4 regions of the Paenibacillus sp. FSL R7-0312 genome follow, and region 2 is predicted to be linked to each of the others. Evidence: riboswitches for the same ligand, from Rfam matches in the RefSeq annotation. Region 2 holds a riboswitch; each other region holds the start of a gene.
The links. Region 2 has a riboswitch for cyclic di-AMP ahead of MKX70_RS05635 (3D domain-containing protein). Riboswitches for the same ligand answer to the same signal wherever they lie in the genome.
Positions count from the first base shown of each region.

Region 1: another riboswitch for cyclic di-AMP. It lies ahead of MKX70_RS03000 (hypothetical protein); the one in region 2 lies ahead of MKX70_RS05635 (3D domain-containing protein).
Region 3: another riboswitch for cyclic di-AMP. It lies ahead of MKX70_RS30560 (hypothetical protein); the one in region 2 lies ahead of MKX70_RS05635 (3D domain-containing protein).
Region 4: another riboswitch for cyclic di-AMP. It lies ahead of MKX70_RS21045 (APC family permease); the one in region 2 lies ahead of MKX70_RS05635 (3D domain-containing protein).

Region 1 covers NZ_JBBORE010000001.1:710,540-714,027, reverse strand. The annotation lists gene MKX70_RS03005 (hypothetical protein) at 428-616, shown strand; gene MKX70_RS03000 (hypothetical protein) at 1,119-1,562, opposite strand; cyclic di-AMP (ydaO/yuaA leader) riboswitch at 1,739-1,906, opposite strand; gene MKX70_RS02995 (glutaredoxin family protein) at 2,606-2,848, opposite strand; gene ytxJ (bacillithiol system redox-active protein YtxJ) at 2,845-3,171, opposite strand; gene MKX70_RS02985 (SDR family NAD(P)-dependent oxidoreductase) at 3,405-3,488, shown strand, end outside.
Region 2 covers NZ_JBBORE010000001.1:1,320,917-1,324,404, forward strand. The annotation lists gene rnmV (ribonuclease M5) at 1-42, opposite strand, end outside; gene MKX70_RS05635 (3D domain-containing protein) at 203-1,363, opposite strand; cyclic di-AMP (ydaO/yuaA leader) riboswitch at 1,651-1,880, opposite strand; gene MKX70_RS05640 (TatD family hydrolase) at 2,079-2,849, opposite strand; gene MKX70_RS05645 (HD domain-containing protein) at 2,903-3,488, opposite strand, start outside.
Region 3 covers NZ_JBBORE010000001.1:7,052,823-7,056,310, reverse strand. The annotation lists gene MKX70_RS30570 (FIST signal transduction protein) at 1-170, shown strand, start outside; gene MKX70_RS30565 (methyl-accepting chemotaxis protein) at 188-1,303, shown strand; cyclic di-AMP (ydaO/yuaA leader) riboswitch at 1,562-1,750, shown strand; gene MKX70_RS30560 (hypothetical protein) at 1,908-2,453, shown strand; gene MKX70_RS30555 (flotillin family protein) at 2,476-3,488, shown strand, end outside.
Region 4 covers NZ_JBBORE010000001.1:4,787,299-4,790,786, forward strand. The annotation lists gene MKX70_RS21035 (DsbA family protein) at 1-535, shown strand, start outside; gene MKX70_RS21040 (disulfide oxidoreductase) at 532-966, shown strand; cyclic di-AMP (ydaO/yuaA leader) riboswitch at 1,193-1,352, shown strand; gene MKX70_RS21045 (APC family permease) at 1,481-3,298, shown strand.

The sequences.
Region 1 (3,488 bases), 610 kb from region 2:
CTCCGGTCAGGCCGGAGCACTCAGCCAAGTGCCCGAACTGCTGGAGCAGGCAAGGCAGGCGATGCGGTACCGGAATCTATCCGAGGCGCATCAGGTCTCGTTTGTTTTTCTATGAAGCTTGTTTCCCAAAACTCCGTCATAGCCCGGTCTCCTTTAATTTCACTAAATAGTTATTACAGACATATTATATCCACGATAAAACTGATTTGCAATGTTATTGTTAATCCTCGTATCTAAACAGATAGACTTATGTGAAGCGGGGGATAGGATGTTATTAATTAGTTGCATGTAAGTGATTTAGCGAATCAACCGGATTGGGCTTATGAATAATGCTGTTCTATAGAGTGATCACAACCCCCCCAAACTGGTTAAAACCCCGCAGATAGTGTACCTTAGTAATATTAGTAATTAGGAGTGGTGATTTTTCGTGAAAAAAAGTAGACAAACCCCCGTGCTGGTCGCGGTCTCCATCCTGCTGATCATTATCAGCAGTCTGATCCCGTCGGACAAATCAACCTGGCTGGGAGCACTGCAGACCATCTTGCTGGGCGTCGGGCTGCTCGGATGCTGCATGGCTTTTTGGCGGTTCGCTAAGGGCGGCAAGGGCAAGCGCTGATTTCTGGAATGGAGCAGACAGCATAGGCAAGAACAGGGTATGGGTTGGTTAGTGAATTCAATACAAGTGTTAGTGTTTTAAGCGCTGGCACGAGAGCAAATAGAGAGCCGTGGCGGAAGCTGCGGCTTTTCGTTATTGTCAGGCAAATGTACATTGCCAAAGGCGTGCATGTGTATAAGTTGGGAGCTTCAGTGAGCGTAACCTGGAGCCTTAAGGGAATGAGAACTTATTAGCTTGCCGTCAGCGGAATTCTCCCATACGTAGTGCTACGCGGACTGAGAGGACCTTATTTTGTGAAAAAGCCTGCTTTTTTGCTCGTTGCGGACTCAGGAGCGCTTATATTGTTCGATGGAGCTCAAAATGAGGCGAAACGGGTTAGTTAAGGTCCTCTGAGTCCGCATGGATCGCTGAATGGCCTGACCGGACGAAATAACGGATCTACAGTCCGCATAGATCGCAGCAGCCTGCCTGAGTCTATTGGTGCAGGCCCCAGCAGCTTTCCCTATCCCGCCGACGGACGCGGGACAGCTGGCCGCGCAGCAGCCATATGTTCGCGAATCTCTCTGAGCTGCGCTTTCAGCTCAGGAACGCTTCGCTGCAGGATGAGGCTGATCTCGGGCAGCGGCAGCTGGATGCCGTACCATAAGGCGCTGGCAATCTGATCCTCCCAGGTGAGCAAGGCAGAAGAGCAGCGGCCGCGGTCTTGAGCAACCAGCGAGCATTGCCGGATGCATTCCCTGTAGGCGGCAAGGGAGAAGTCCGATTGGATGCTACCCTTTAGCCAAGGCTCAAAGAGTGCCGCGAATGTGGCAGTTGTGGCTTGATCGGCGCGGGTGCCCTTCTCCAGCAGAAGACAGCTAAGTGCATATACGGTTCCGCTGTATTGCTCAATATAGCCGGTGAATCCGGCAGCGGCAGCTGCCTTGGTCGATAATGGGTCTGGCATGTGGACACGTTCCTTCCTGAATGTGGGCGATTTTATTGTTTGGATATATAGCTGATTGGTTTGCCGAAATGCTGATCCGCCGGAATAAGTGCGCAAAAAACCGCAGACAGAGGAGGACCTCTGCTGCGGTTTTGTTACAGGCGTAAGAAGCCTGGGGCAAAATCGTGGCGGATCAAGATCTCTCTCTTTACGCTTACGGGGTTAGCTGTCGGATTCGGACGGTGAGAGTCGCCCTACCTTTTGAGACTGCGCAATTGAAGTCTCCTTCGGATTCACCCCAAGTAGGCCTGCGGCCTGATGGTTCCCCCGTTTTCCGCTTGGCGGAAATTCAGCGTGCATTCACATTATCGCTGTTAACTTTCAACACGAATCATACCCTTTTAGGATTGTCTTTGTAAAAATGGAAAAGAGTGCTTCTGCGCCGGATTTGCAATAAATTGCTGCTTCGCAAGGAATATTGGAGACTAAAACCATATATGTGGCCGGTTATCATCCGTTTATCTCGCTCAATCGCCGTTTTTTATTTTTGGGAGGCAGTGGCAGGGGAACTCCGGAAATATTAATGCGTTAGACGGAAATACCGTCGATAATGGATTTTTGAAAAATGGTGTATTAGTGAGTAATCGGGAGATAACGGGAGATAAATGTTATTGTATGCGTTACCCGTCAGGCAAATAGATTCGTGATTGTGTTATTAGGGTAATTATGGCGGTTTACAAATTGTCCCTGAATTAGAGTCTGATTTTACGAAAATGCTTCCGTTCTAGCCCTGCAAACGATACATCCCGGAGGGCCTAATTCCCGCTTTCCGAATGCTTGACTTGGACCATACTCCAGGGATTATCATTTGATTCTGTAAGGGCAGACTGTCAATAAAGAGGCGCTGGATCTGCTGGAACCGTCATCGGTGGATGCCTTCGCCCGGCGGTGTGGAAACGGAGTGAAGCTATGACGGAGTTTTTTCCCGGCAGAATAATTTTGAACCCTAAAAAGGTGCCGGCCCTGCTGGGAGGGCGGCACCTTTTTGCATACGGGTAAGCTTATTAATGACCAGCTGCTTCAATAAGCTCCTGAAGCTCAGGAAGATTGAAGCCCTTGACAGCCCGGTCTCCGGATACGGTGACTGGAACACCCATGAAGCCCAGCTTCTCGACTTCTTCCTGATAGACAGTACTGGTCATCACATCTCTGACTTCGAAGGGAATGCCTTTGCTCTCAAGCAGCTGCTTCACCTGATTGCAGTCGCTGCAGCCGGATGTGGAATAGATGATTACGTTCTGGCTCATTGCTCCACAGCTTCCTTGATGGCGCCACGGGTGATTTTCCAGTGGGAAGTGTTCCAGCGGACCTCACCATCCTCCAGCAGGAAAATCTGCGGCGATTCATGCTTAATCCCGAAATCCTCGGCAATCTGATTGGAAACCGGACGGTCTTCGATAACATGTACAATGGCGGCAGGCGTGTCGGAATTCTGTGTATAGGCCTGGAACTCCTCATTTGCTTTGGCGCTGATCGGGCAGGTGGTGCTGTGCTTGAAGAGCAATTTTTTGCCGGGTTGCCCTACGTATTGTTGCAGTTCATCCAGTGTATGGATTTGTTGAATAGACATCAGAGGATCACCTTTCTGGAATAGAATTTTGAAAGCATCTTGTCAACAATTGTGTTGTTAACAACTATTATTCTTGATTGTAACATAGTTCAAAATTAAAGCAAAAGAATGTTCAGCAGGCTTATCCCCTCCTCCCTTGGGGGATGTTGTTAAAGGCTAAATGCCATGCTAATGTGTGAGAGATGCAGTAACGCTCTGCGCATAAATAAGCAGGTATGAGGGGTGTGCAATTCATGAAAAGGGTCGCTTTTGTTACCGGTGCTGACCGCGGGCTCGGGTTTTACATGGTACGCTTTCTTCTGGAGAATAAGTACACA
Region 2 (3,488 bases):
GGTATCGCTTTTACCTTCGACGACAATTAATTCTTTAATCATAAATAATTTACTCCCCTACTCTAAAACGCAAAAAGAAGAGGATTCGCTCCTCTTCTTTTTGGCTAAAGAATGTATAAGTGATGAGCGGTAGCTCTCTAAATTCCGTAAGTGCTACCCCCACTATATCTTATAAACCGCTAATTTGCAAAAGACTTGGCGCTTAGTTAAGCTCCGGCTTCACAGGTCCAATCACATAGATGGTCCGCGACTTCCGGCCGAAATTACGGGCATGGCTTAGTGAATCGTAGTAAACATCCACCTTGTTGCCTTTGATGGCACCGCCGGTATCCTCTGCTCGGCGAAACCCTAATCCCTCAATGTACACCCACCAGCCAATTGGTATTACATTCGGATCCACTGCAATAGTGCGGCCTTCCGTTACGCGTGTGCCGGAGGCGGTACGTGTTCCAATTCCCGGTTCTTCCGAGGAATACGCCGTCATAGATACGTTTTTGATCATTTTTTTGTATTCAAAATCTACGCCTGCCTTGCTCGTGACGTTGTTGCTCTTCGCGCTGACTTTGGATAATTTGGAGGTTGTTGTTGCTTTGGATGTAGTTGCAGCAGCTACAACAGGCTTCGGAACCGCTTTGGTGCCGACGGCAATAACCTTGTCTTTGGTTACCGTCTGAACTTCCTTGCCGACCATATTCATGGAGACTAGCTCCCCATCCTGATATATCTTCTCGATATGCTGGATGATCGCGCCCGGCTTGCCTGCCTGTGCAACTCTTACGTCTCCCTTATACAGAGAGGGGTCTGCGGTTTTGATGACCTTAAAAGGCAAGTTTACTGTCCGCTGTACGGTCTGCTTGGTAATACGGACAATCTTGACTTCCATGTCGGGTGTGACTGCGGTATCAAGCGAAGGGAAAATCTTATCATTGCCCTCCAGGCTGTAACCCAGCTTGGTAATGGCATCTCCGAGCGAATCCTCGGTGGTGTATAGGGTCTTGGTTGCACCGTCTGCAGTAAGCAAAAGCTTCTGCGCACGGGTGATTACGACACGGTCGCCGTCTTGTATTTCATCACTAAGGCCAATAGATAGCTTATCATACGGCTGCAGCGAAATTTGTTCCTTTGCCAGCACATCACTGAGCAGCGTTTCCCGCGTTTCCAGTGTCTGCACCTGTCCGTCTATAACTAAAATTATTTCTTTATTGCTCTGACCGTGTACGTACAGCAGAATTAACAGTCCGATAACAATTGATATCACACCTGCAAGTGAAAGTACGCGAGGATTCACTTGCTTCAGCCGTAATGCGAAAGACCTGCTGGATGATTGCGAATCATGGGATACCTCTGGTTGGAATACGCCCACTCTCTCCATCCTCCTTACATAGCCCCGTCGTCCAAGTTATATCATGGTGACTGCATCATTTCTGACGAAACTAGGTTTGAGATTGCAACAGGATACGCCCGCATTGCTCCAGCGTTTCCTGCTCATGGATCGCCTGCTCGGCATAGCTACTCCGGATATCTGTTGTATAACAGTATGCCGGGAACATCCGCATTATTCATAACAAAAAAAGCCCAAAAAAGAGTTCACAGAGGACTCTTTCGTGGCTTCTCCGGTGTCGAATACGCGGGAATGTTTATGCACGAGGTTTCCTCTCTTACTTGCGCTTACGGGGTTAGCTGTCGGGTTCGGGCATAAGAGAGACGCCCTATCTCAGGTCACCCGCTCACGGCGGTTGCCCTCAAATTCACCCCAAAGACCACGTGAAGAAATCAAATAAATTCTGCGGCAATTCTGTGTTGTACTCTATGTACGGGCATGCGGCAGGGCATTTATTGGTTCCCCCGTTCTCCATACGGAGACTCAGCGAGACGATCCATGAAATAGTGACTGTCACAGTAACAACAGCTCACTGCACTGAAAAGATGATATCCTGTTTTGATGCATGTTGTAAAGGACGATTCAACCACGTTTACGTAAAAAAATGATTAAAATATTGTAATATTCAGCCGTTTTTGGACTATAAAAGTTTAATATATCGGCTATACTTCATTTTTCACCGCTTTTTCTCCCGTTTTCAGACAATCCCAAATCGTTCCAGTGCGTTCGCATACGTAATTTCAGCCAATTCCTGTAAATCAATCCCTTTTATTGCCGCAGCTGCCTCCGCTACAAGTCTTACGTGTGCGGTCTCATTCCGCTTGCCGCGGAAGGGGTGCGGAGTCAAATATGGGGAGTCCGTTTCGATCAGTAGCCGGTCCAGCGGAGTCTGGGCGAGCACCTCTTTGGGCACCCTGGCATTCTTAAACGTAATCGGTCCCCCGAAGGACAAATGGAAGCCGAGATCCAGACACATTTTGGCGCTTTCCCAGCTGCCGGAGAACGAATGCATCACCCCTCCAACCTCACCCGCTTTTTCCTCCCGCAGAATCCGGATTACATCCTCGTGGGCATCGCGGTTATGGATACAGATGGGCATCTTCAGTTCACGCGCCAGGCCGATTTGCTTGCGGAATACCTCATGCTGTACATCCTTAGGAGAGGTGTCCCAATAATAGTCAAGTCCGATTTCGCCGATGGCCACTACCTTGGGATGGCTGCAAAGCGAAGCGATCCATTCGAGGTCGCCCTCCTTCATACTGAATGCATCCTGGGGATGCCAGCCCACCGCTGCATAAATATAATCATATTTCTCTGCGAGCTCCATCGTTGTCGGTATCGTCTCCCGGTTGAAGCCAATATTGATCATTTTACTGACTCCGGACTCCAGCGCCCGGGCGATTACCTCCTCGCGGTCCTCGTCGAATTGCGGAGCATCCAGATGGGTATGTGTGTCGAATAACTGCATTATATTACATCCTTTCCGCCTTGATTTCTATGAAGAATTACAAGTATTTTAGGTTATTTTGCAAAAATATCTGCAATGGAGGACGGCAGCCGTGGAAGGGCTTTCTGCAGCCTGTCCTGCGGGAAATAGAGATGGTATCTGCCTCGGTGAATCCCGCTGATCGAGCGTACAATATCTGATACCTCAGAGATCTCCCGCAGCTTATCATGACGGTCAAGAAGCAGAATCTGTTTACTGTCAAAAGCATCCCCTGGACGAAATACATCATAAGGAAGGTCTGTCGGAAAATCGATTTCCAGATCATAATCCGCTCGCAGTCCGGCACCCGCAAAGCTGCGGCGGATTTCGTCAATCGTCTCTGTATCCAGATGCTCCATCTCCACATATTTATACAGTTTACGATGAATAAAACGGCTGCACAAGTCGCTTAAAATTTCATCTTTCTCCAGCGTCCACTGCATGAAGGCTGTCTGCATCAAAGCCTCGTCCAGCAGCAGGTACTGCTGCACCGTTATATCCCCGCGGAACAAATCACTAAGCGGCTCAATCATGAACCGGAAACCATAATCCTCCTGCACCAGCTCCTTGGCTCTGCGGAGAATCTGGCGCAGAATAATCTCCGAGCTGCGTGTTACCGGA
Region 3 (3,488 bases), 5.7 Mb from region 2:
ACATTAACTGTACGCTGCGGGACCAGCTCTTCATCCGGGACGGTCTGTGGGCGGATTTTGACAGGACTATGCTCGGATTCTGCGGCAACACTACAGGTTTCATCAGCTACGGAGAGCAATATTATAAAAAGCATGCCAACCAGACCATGATTCTGCTGCTGGTTGAATAAGGGAGAGTAGATTGATTATGCAGTGGATAACCAGATTACGCACTTCATGGGGCAAAAGCATCTCTGCCGGAGCTGTTCAAAGTCATAATACATTAGCCGTTCTTGAAAAAACGGACAGCTCCGGACAATCAGCCGGGACGCTAAAGACAGCTGGAGCAGCGGCTAATGCTACTGAGCCTCCAGAGAATACTGGCAGGACAGCTGCCGCTAACGACGCTTCAGCCACTGAATCCTATGGGATGCACGCCTATACCCTGGCCGGACAGATCCGCCGCGAAACTGACGAGATTCTTAAGGAAGAGGCCCAGCTGGTAGAGGAGTTTGCGGCTTTACGGGCGGGCAGCGGTGAGCTGATCAGCCAGATCTGCGGGACCCAGCAGCTTCTGGAGCATCTGAAGACCAACAGCGGACAGACCGAAGATCTCATCAATGAAATGTATGGCAGCCTCTCTTTTTCCTCCAATAAAATTGAATTCGCCAAAGAGGCCAATATCCAGATCTCGGCGGAAATGCAGAAGGCTTCGGCGGTATTTACTGAATTTGTCAGCTTGAATGAGGACCTGCGGGGGCATTTCCGGAGCATCGAGCAGCTGGCAAAGATCATTACGGATATTGCTGAGCAGACGAATCTGTTGTCGCTGAATGCAGCGATCGAGGCGGCGCGGGCCGGAGAGCACGGACGGGGCTTCTCGGTGGTTGCCACAGAAATCCGCAAGCTGGCCGACAGCACGCGCAGTCATGTGAAGGAGATCATGGGCTCCCTTTCGGGGATGACCCAGGTGATGGAGCAGCTTCACAGCAAGTCCGGTGACGGGACAACGGCGATGACAGAGACGAATGCGAAGATCAGCCAGTCCACGGTATACATGAACGAGATCGTGGAAGCGGAGGAAGAGGTATTCCAGCATCTGGAGAAGATTCAGGAATCGCAGGAGAGCAGCATGGAGGATGTGGAGCAGATCAATGGCGATCTGCTGCGTATTCTGGAGAAATCGGGACAGGATGCAGGGCAGTTCCAGAAGATGGTGCTTACCGTCCAGCAAAAAGCCGACCACTATCAGCAGCTGCTTAATCATTTGCATCAGATAGAGCAGCTGCAGCAGCTGGATGAAGCACAGAAGACTGGCGTATAAGCAGAAGCGAGTATCCGATAAAAAAGACTACACCCGGCAGAGGGAATGCAGGTGGTCAGCCTCTTTGCTATGTAACAGCACTGCTCCAGAGAAACGGAGCAAAAAGGAGTAAATCATCGGCCGCTTAAGAGCGAAAGCAAAGTATACGCCTTCATTCGTGCAGGAACGGCATTTTTGGCTTCTTTTGTCAACCGCAGCGTTTTACATTAAATGGCTGCAGGCGTAAGATTCAAATCAACAACCGAATGAAATTTAACTGTTCTCAAATGGCTGAATTCCAGTAATGGGAACGGGGGAACCAACGGTGATTACGGCTTAGGCTCAGATAGCGGCCGCACACCTGGGGTGAATCCTTGCTGCATGCTGTATAACGGTGCTCCGGCAAGGTAGGGCAATCTCGCTGCCCGAATCCGTCAGCTAACCCCGTAAGCCTCGAAGAGAGAGGATGAGCGCCATGATCGATTAACCGACCACGGAGAGCCCTGCTGCTGCTGTGGTCTTTTTGCTGTGCAGGCAGCAGGGGGAGACGGTCTGAATTAAGACGGATAATTCATATAACAACGGGAAAAGTTTATTTATATTGTGATCAGAACTGCCTAAGGAGGTGATCGTTATCTTAACTACATTTATCGTGTGCTTCTGGGTCGGACTGCTCCTGCTCCTCAGCGGCGGACTTCATGGGCATGGCCTGGCGGGTCATCTGCATGCGGGGGGCGGTGACGCCGGGGGGCCGGGCTTTGTGCCTATACTCCCGCTGATGGTGTTTGTCACAGTCTGGGGCGGCGCTGGTTATATGCTTAGCCGCTTCAGCGGAATGAGCGTGCTTGCAGTAGTGCTGATCTGCACCATGATAGCCTTGCTGACAGGGTGTCTGATGTATGCAGTGCTGGCCCGGGTGATGACCCGGTATGACAGCAGCATGAATGAATTGGATTATGAGCAGGCAGGGCAGCTTGGATACGTCAGTGTACCTGCAGCGGATGGGGCAGCCGGGGAAATGAAATATGTGCTGCACGGAACGATGCGCTCCATTGGAGTGCGGGCAGCAATCGGCCAGCAGCTCGTGAAGGGCGACAGGGTGATTATTTTGAAGGTGGATAAGGGAATGGCGGAAGTAACCCTCTTCGAGAGGGAATTCGGAGAATTATAAATGACGGGGAGTGTCGGACCAAATGGTTATTCTTTATTTAATCTCGGGCATTGTTGTTGTTATTCTGCTGGCTTTGTTCAGTATCGTGACCGCTTATAAAAAAGTCCCGCCCAATCAGGCGATGATTGTATACGGTCTCGGCGGTAAAAGAGTGGTGCAGGGCGGCGGGACGTTCGTCATCCCGGGCTTCCAGAACAATAAGACCATCTCGATGATGCTGATGAGCTTCGATGTCATTCCAGCGCAGGCGATGTTCTCCCGGCAGGGCATCAAGCTCAACCTGGAGGCGGTCGCCCAGATAAAAATCAAAAGCGATCCCACCGCTATTCTGACGGCCAGTGAGCAGTTCATCGACCGGCCCGAAGAAGACCGCGAGACAATTATCCTGCATTCGGTGGAGGGCCACCTGCGCGGCTTAATCGGGCAATTGACGGTGGAATCCATCCTCAAGACGCCTGATGAAATCAACAGCAAGATGAGGGAGACCTGCTCGGAGGACCTCGACAAGATGGGGCTTGAGGTCGTCAGCTTCACCATCAAAAAAATTACGGATGACAAAGGGTACATCGACAATATGGGGGTTCCGGAAATTGAGCGCATCCGCCGCGATGCCAGCATTGCCAAGGCGGAAGCGGAACGCGATATTCAGATCAAGCAGGCCGAGGCGGAGAAGGAATCCTCCATTGCCAAAGCCAATGCACATCAGGCCACCATTGAAGCGGGAACCGCCGCCCGCGCGAAGGAGTCCCTGTACGAGAAGGAACTGAACATTAAGCAGGCGGATTTCAAGCTGGAGACAGAAGTGAAGAAGGCTCAGGCGGATCTTGCGTATGAATTGCAGCAGAACAAAATTAAGCAATCGCTCGTTACCGAACAGGTCAAAATCACGCAGATGGAAGCGGAGGCCAACCGGACAGTCAGGGAAATCGAAGTCGAGCTGAGACAGCGGGAGCTGGAGGCAACGGTGATCAAGCCTGCCCAGGCGGAGAACCAGGCTACGATCATGAGAGCCGAAGCCGCCAAGCAGCGGCAGAT
Region 4 (3,488 bases), 3.5 Mb from region 2:
GGCACGGCTGGGCAAAGAAGATGCTCCAGTCAAAATCGTTGAATTCGGCGATTACAAATGTCCGGCTTGCGCCCAGTTCACCGGGGTGATTAAACCGCAAATCGTTCAGGAGTATGTCAATCAGGATAAAGCAGCCTTTTACTTCGTCAACCTGGCCTTTATTGGTACAGATTCGAGAACAGCTTCACTAGCGGCACTGTCCGTATATCATCAGAATGAAGAGGCTTTCTGGAAATTCTTCGATGCCATCTATGCTAACCAGGGTGAAGAAAAGGTGGAGTGGGCAACACCGGACTTCCTGGTAAGTCTGGCACAGCAATTAGAACTGCCCATTGACTTCGACCTGCTGCGTAAGGATATTGAAGACAAGACCTATGAAAGCGAACTGGAGAGAGATATCCAGGTTGGCACAGACACCGGTGTAACCAACACGCCATCACTGTTTGTGAATGGAGTCAAGGTGAATGAACCTTTTAATATGGAGGAAATTGATGCTCAAATCAAGGTAGCTGCGGAAGCTGTGGCTGCACAATGAATAAATTCTCTGCATTCTGCCGCCGGAATTGTCTCTACTTGGCCTGGTTCGTCTCGGTTGTTGCTGTAGCAGGCAGTCTGTATCTCAGTGAAGTGCTGAAATATGAGCCCTGCAAGCTATGCTGGTTTCAGCGGATATTTATGTACCCGCAGCTTATTTTGCTCGGAATCGCCACTTACCGGGGGGATAAGCGCATTATCCCTTATGTGCTGCCCTTAAGTTTGATTGGCGGAAGCATTTCGATCTATCATTACGCAGAGCAGAAAATTCCGGCACTTAGCAAGGTGCTTCCATGTACAATCGGTGTCCCGTGCAACACGGATTATCTGAATTATTTCGGATTCATCACCATCCCGCTGCTGGCACTCATTGCGTTCGCATTAATCACAATTCTGCTATGGACAGGGCGTAAAGAGGATGCAGGTGAGTAAGAAGCCGTCAGGCAGAATGAAGAGTAACTATTTCCCTTAAATTGAGTGTAAATTATTAAGCAGAAATGCTGTAAAATCACGCGATAAAGTGATAATGAAAGAGAATGAAAGATCAAGACATACCGGATCATGGATTTGGTTGTTTTGGTTGTTTTTCATTCTTTTTTCATTTGTTTCAACGCTTTACGGAAGAGTCATTGTAGATTAATATTAGTCCTTGTGAGAAGTTGAATATGCGCTGAATTTTCCGGAAGGAAAAACGGGGGAACCAAACTTGGCCGAGTGCCAACGGGGTGAATCGGAAGCGGGTCAGCAGACTCGAAAACCGTAGGGCTACCACAGCCCGAATCCGCCAGCTAACCTCGTAAGCAATAGTGGGATAATGACCATGCACTCAAGGCATGCGGATCATTTCCGTATGCCTATTTCTGTGCCTGCATTTATGAAATCCACTTATGAAAACAGCGCGCGGTACTGCCGTTTCAACTTAACAAAGAGAGGAAATGTTACTACAATGGTAAGCAAGGTAAAACGACTATTGATCGGGCGTCCGATGAAGTCGAACGAACTCGATCATGAAAAGTTATCCAAGGTGAAAGCACTGGCTGTCCTGTCTTCTGATGCGCTCTCGTCTGTAGCCTACGGAACAGAACAAATCTTAATTGTACTCGTGGCCGCAGGCTTCACAGCTATCTGGTACTCATTGCCAATTGCATTAGCCGTATTGGGCCTGCTGGTCATCTTAATCCTGTCTTATCGGCAGACCATTTTTGCTTATCCGCAGGGCGGAGGCGCCTATATTGTCGCCAAAACTAATCTCGGGGTTCATACCGGCTTGCTTGCCGGAGGCTCTTTGCTGGTGGATTATATTTTAACGGTGGCGGTAAGCGCCTCGGCGGGAACGGATGCGATCACATCAGCGTTCCCGGGTCTTCATAATCATAGTGTACTTATAGCGGTTACTGTCATTCTGCTCTTAACGATTGTCAATCTGCGGGGGGTTACTGAATCAGCTTCATTCATAGCCATTCCGGTATATCTGTTCGTCGTCTCCATCTTTGTGCTGATTATCGCGGGAGTCTTCAAGTATGCAACCGGCGGTGCTCATGCCCAGGTTCCTGAGATCGGCTCGGCGGTATCGAATGTCAGTATGTTCCTTCTGCTTAAGGCCTTCAGCTCCGGCTGTTCGGCACTGACCGGGGTAGAAGCTGTATCTAATGCGATCCCTAACTTCAAAGCACCGGCTGAGAAAAATGCGGCTAAAACACTGGTGCTTATGGGTCTGATTCTCGGGGCTATGTTCACGGGGATTACGCTTTTGGCTTATTGGTACGGTATCATGCCGAACGAGAAAGCAACGGTTGTGTCGCAGATTACCGAGTCTACCTTTGGCCGCGGCGGTTTGTACTTCTTCATCCAAGGCATCACCGCAGTAATCTTGTTCCTGGCGGCGAATACAGCGTATTCGGCATTCCCGCTGCTGGCATTCATGTTCGCCAAAGACAAATATTTACCCCACGCCTTCATGGTACGCGGAGACCGGCTGGGATTCTCCAACGGCATTATTTTCCTCGGCGTAATGTCGGCTGTGCTTGTAGCCGCTTTTCACGGTAATACCGAAGGGTTGATTCCATTATACGCCGTTGGGGTATTCATTCCGTTTACCCTTTCACAGCTTGGCATGATGGTCCAGTGGTACAGAACCAAGCCTAAGGGCTGGCAGAGCAAATTCGCAGTGAATACAGTAGGCATGCTCACAACCTTGACCATTACGCTCATCTTCATTATTACTAAATTCTCGAGTGTATGGATGGCCTTCATCTTCCTGCCGCTTGTAATCATCGTGTTCCACCGGATTCACCGCCATTATATGAATATTGCCGATCAGCTGCGCATTTGTCCGGCTACGGATAAACCTTGCATTAAAGGAAGCACAGTGGTTGTACCTGTTGCCGGTGTCACCCGCGCGGTACTGCATTCAATCAGCTATGCGAAGTCATTGACTGAGAATGTGGTGGCTGTATATGTCGGATTCGATGAAGAAGAGATTCACAAAATGGAACAGAAGTGGGAAGAGTGGAACCCTGGGGTTCGCCTGATTGTACTCCGCTCGCGTTACCGCAGCATCATCCGCCCGCTGGTGAAATTCATCGATACGGTGGAGTGGAAAACCGCTTCAACAGACCATATTACTGTACTCATTCCGCAATTTGTTACGAAGCATTGGTGGCAGGCGATTCTGCATAATCAGACCAGCTTGTTCATCCGCTCTTATCTGATGAATCAGAAGGATATCGTTATAGCAACTGTGCCGTATCATTTGCACAAATAGACATACCCTTTATATGTATAACGGTTGTTTCCGCAGGTTGCGGGAGCAGCCGTTTTTTGTTATGCGCAGTGTGAGTGTACATGGAACCAGATAATTTAGTTGACAGAGAGAATGAGAATCAATATCATCAGTTTATGTGAGGCGAAGGCCACAATCACCTTTGACCAATAATGAATGTATATACAGGAGG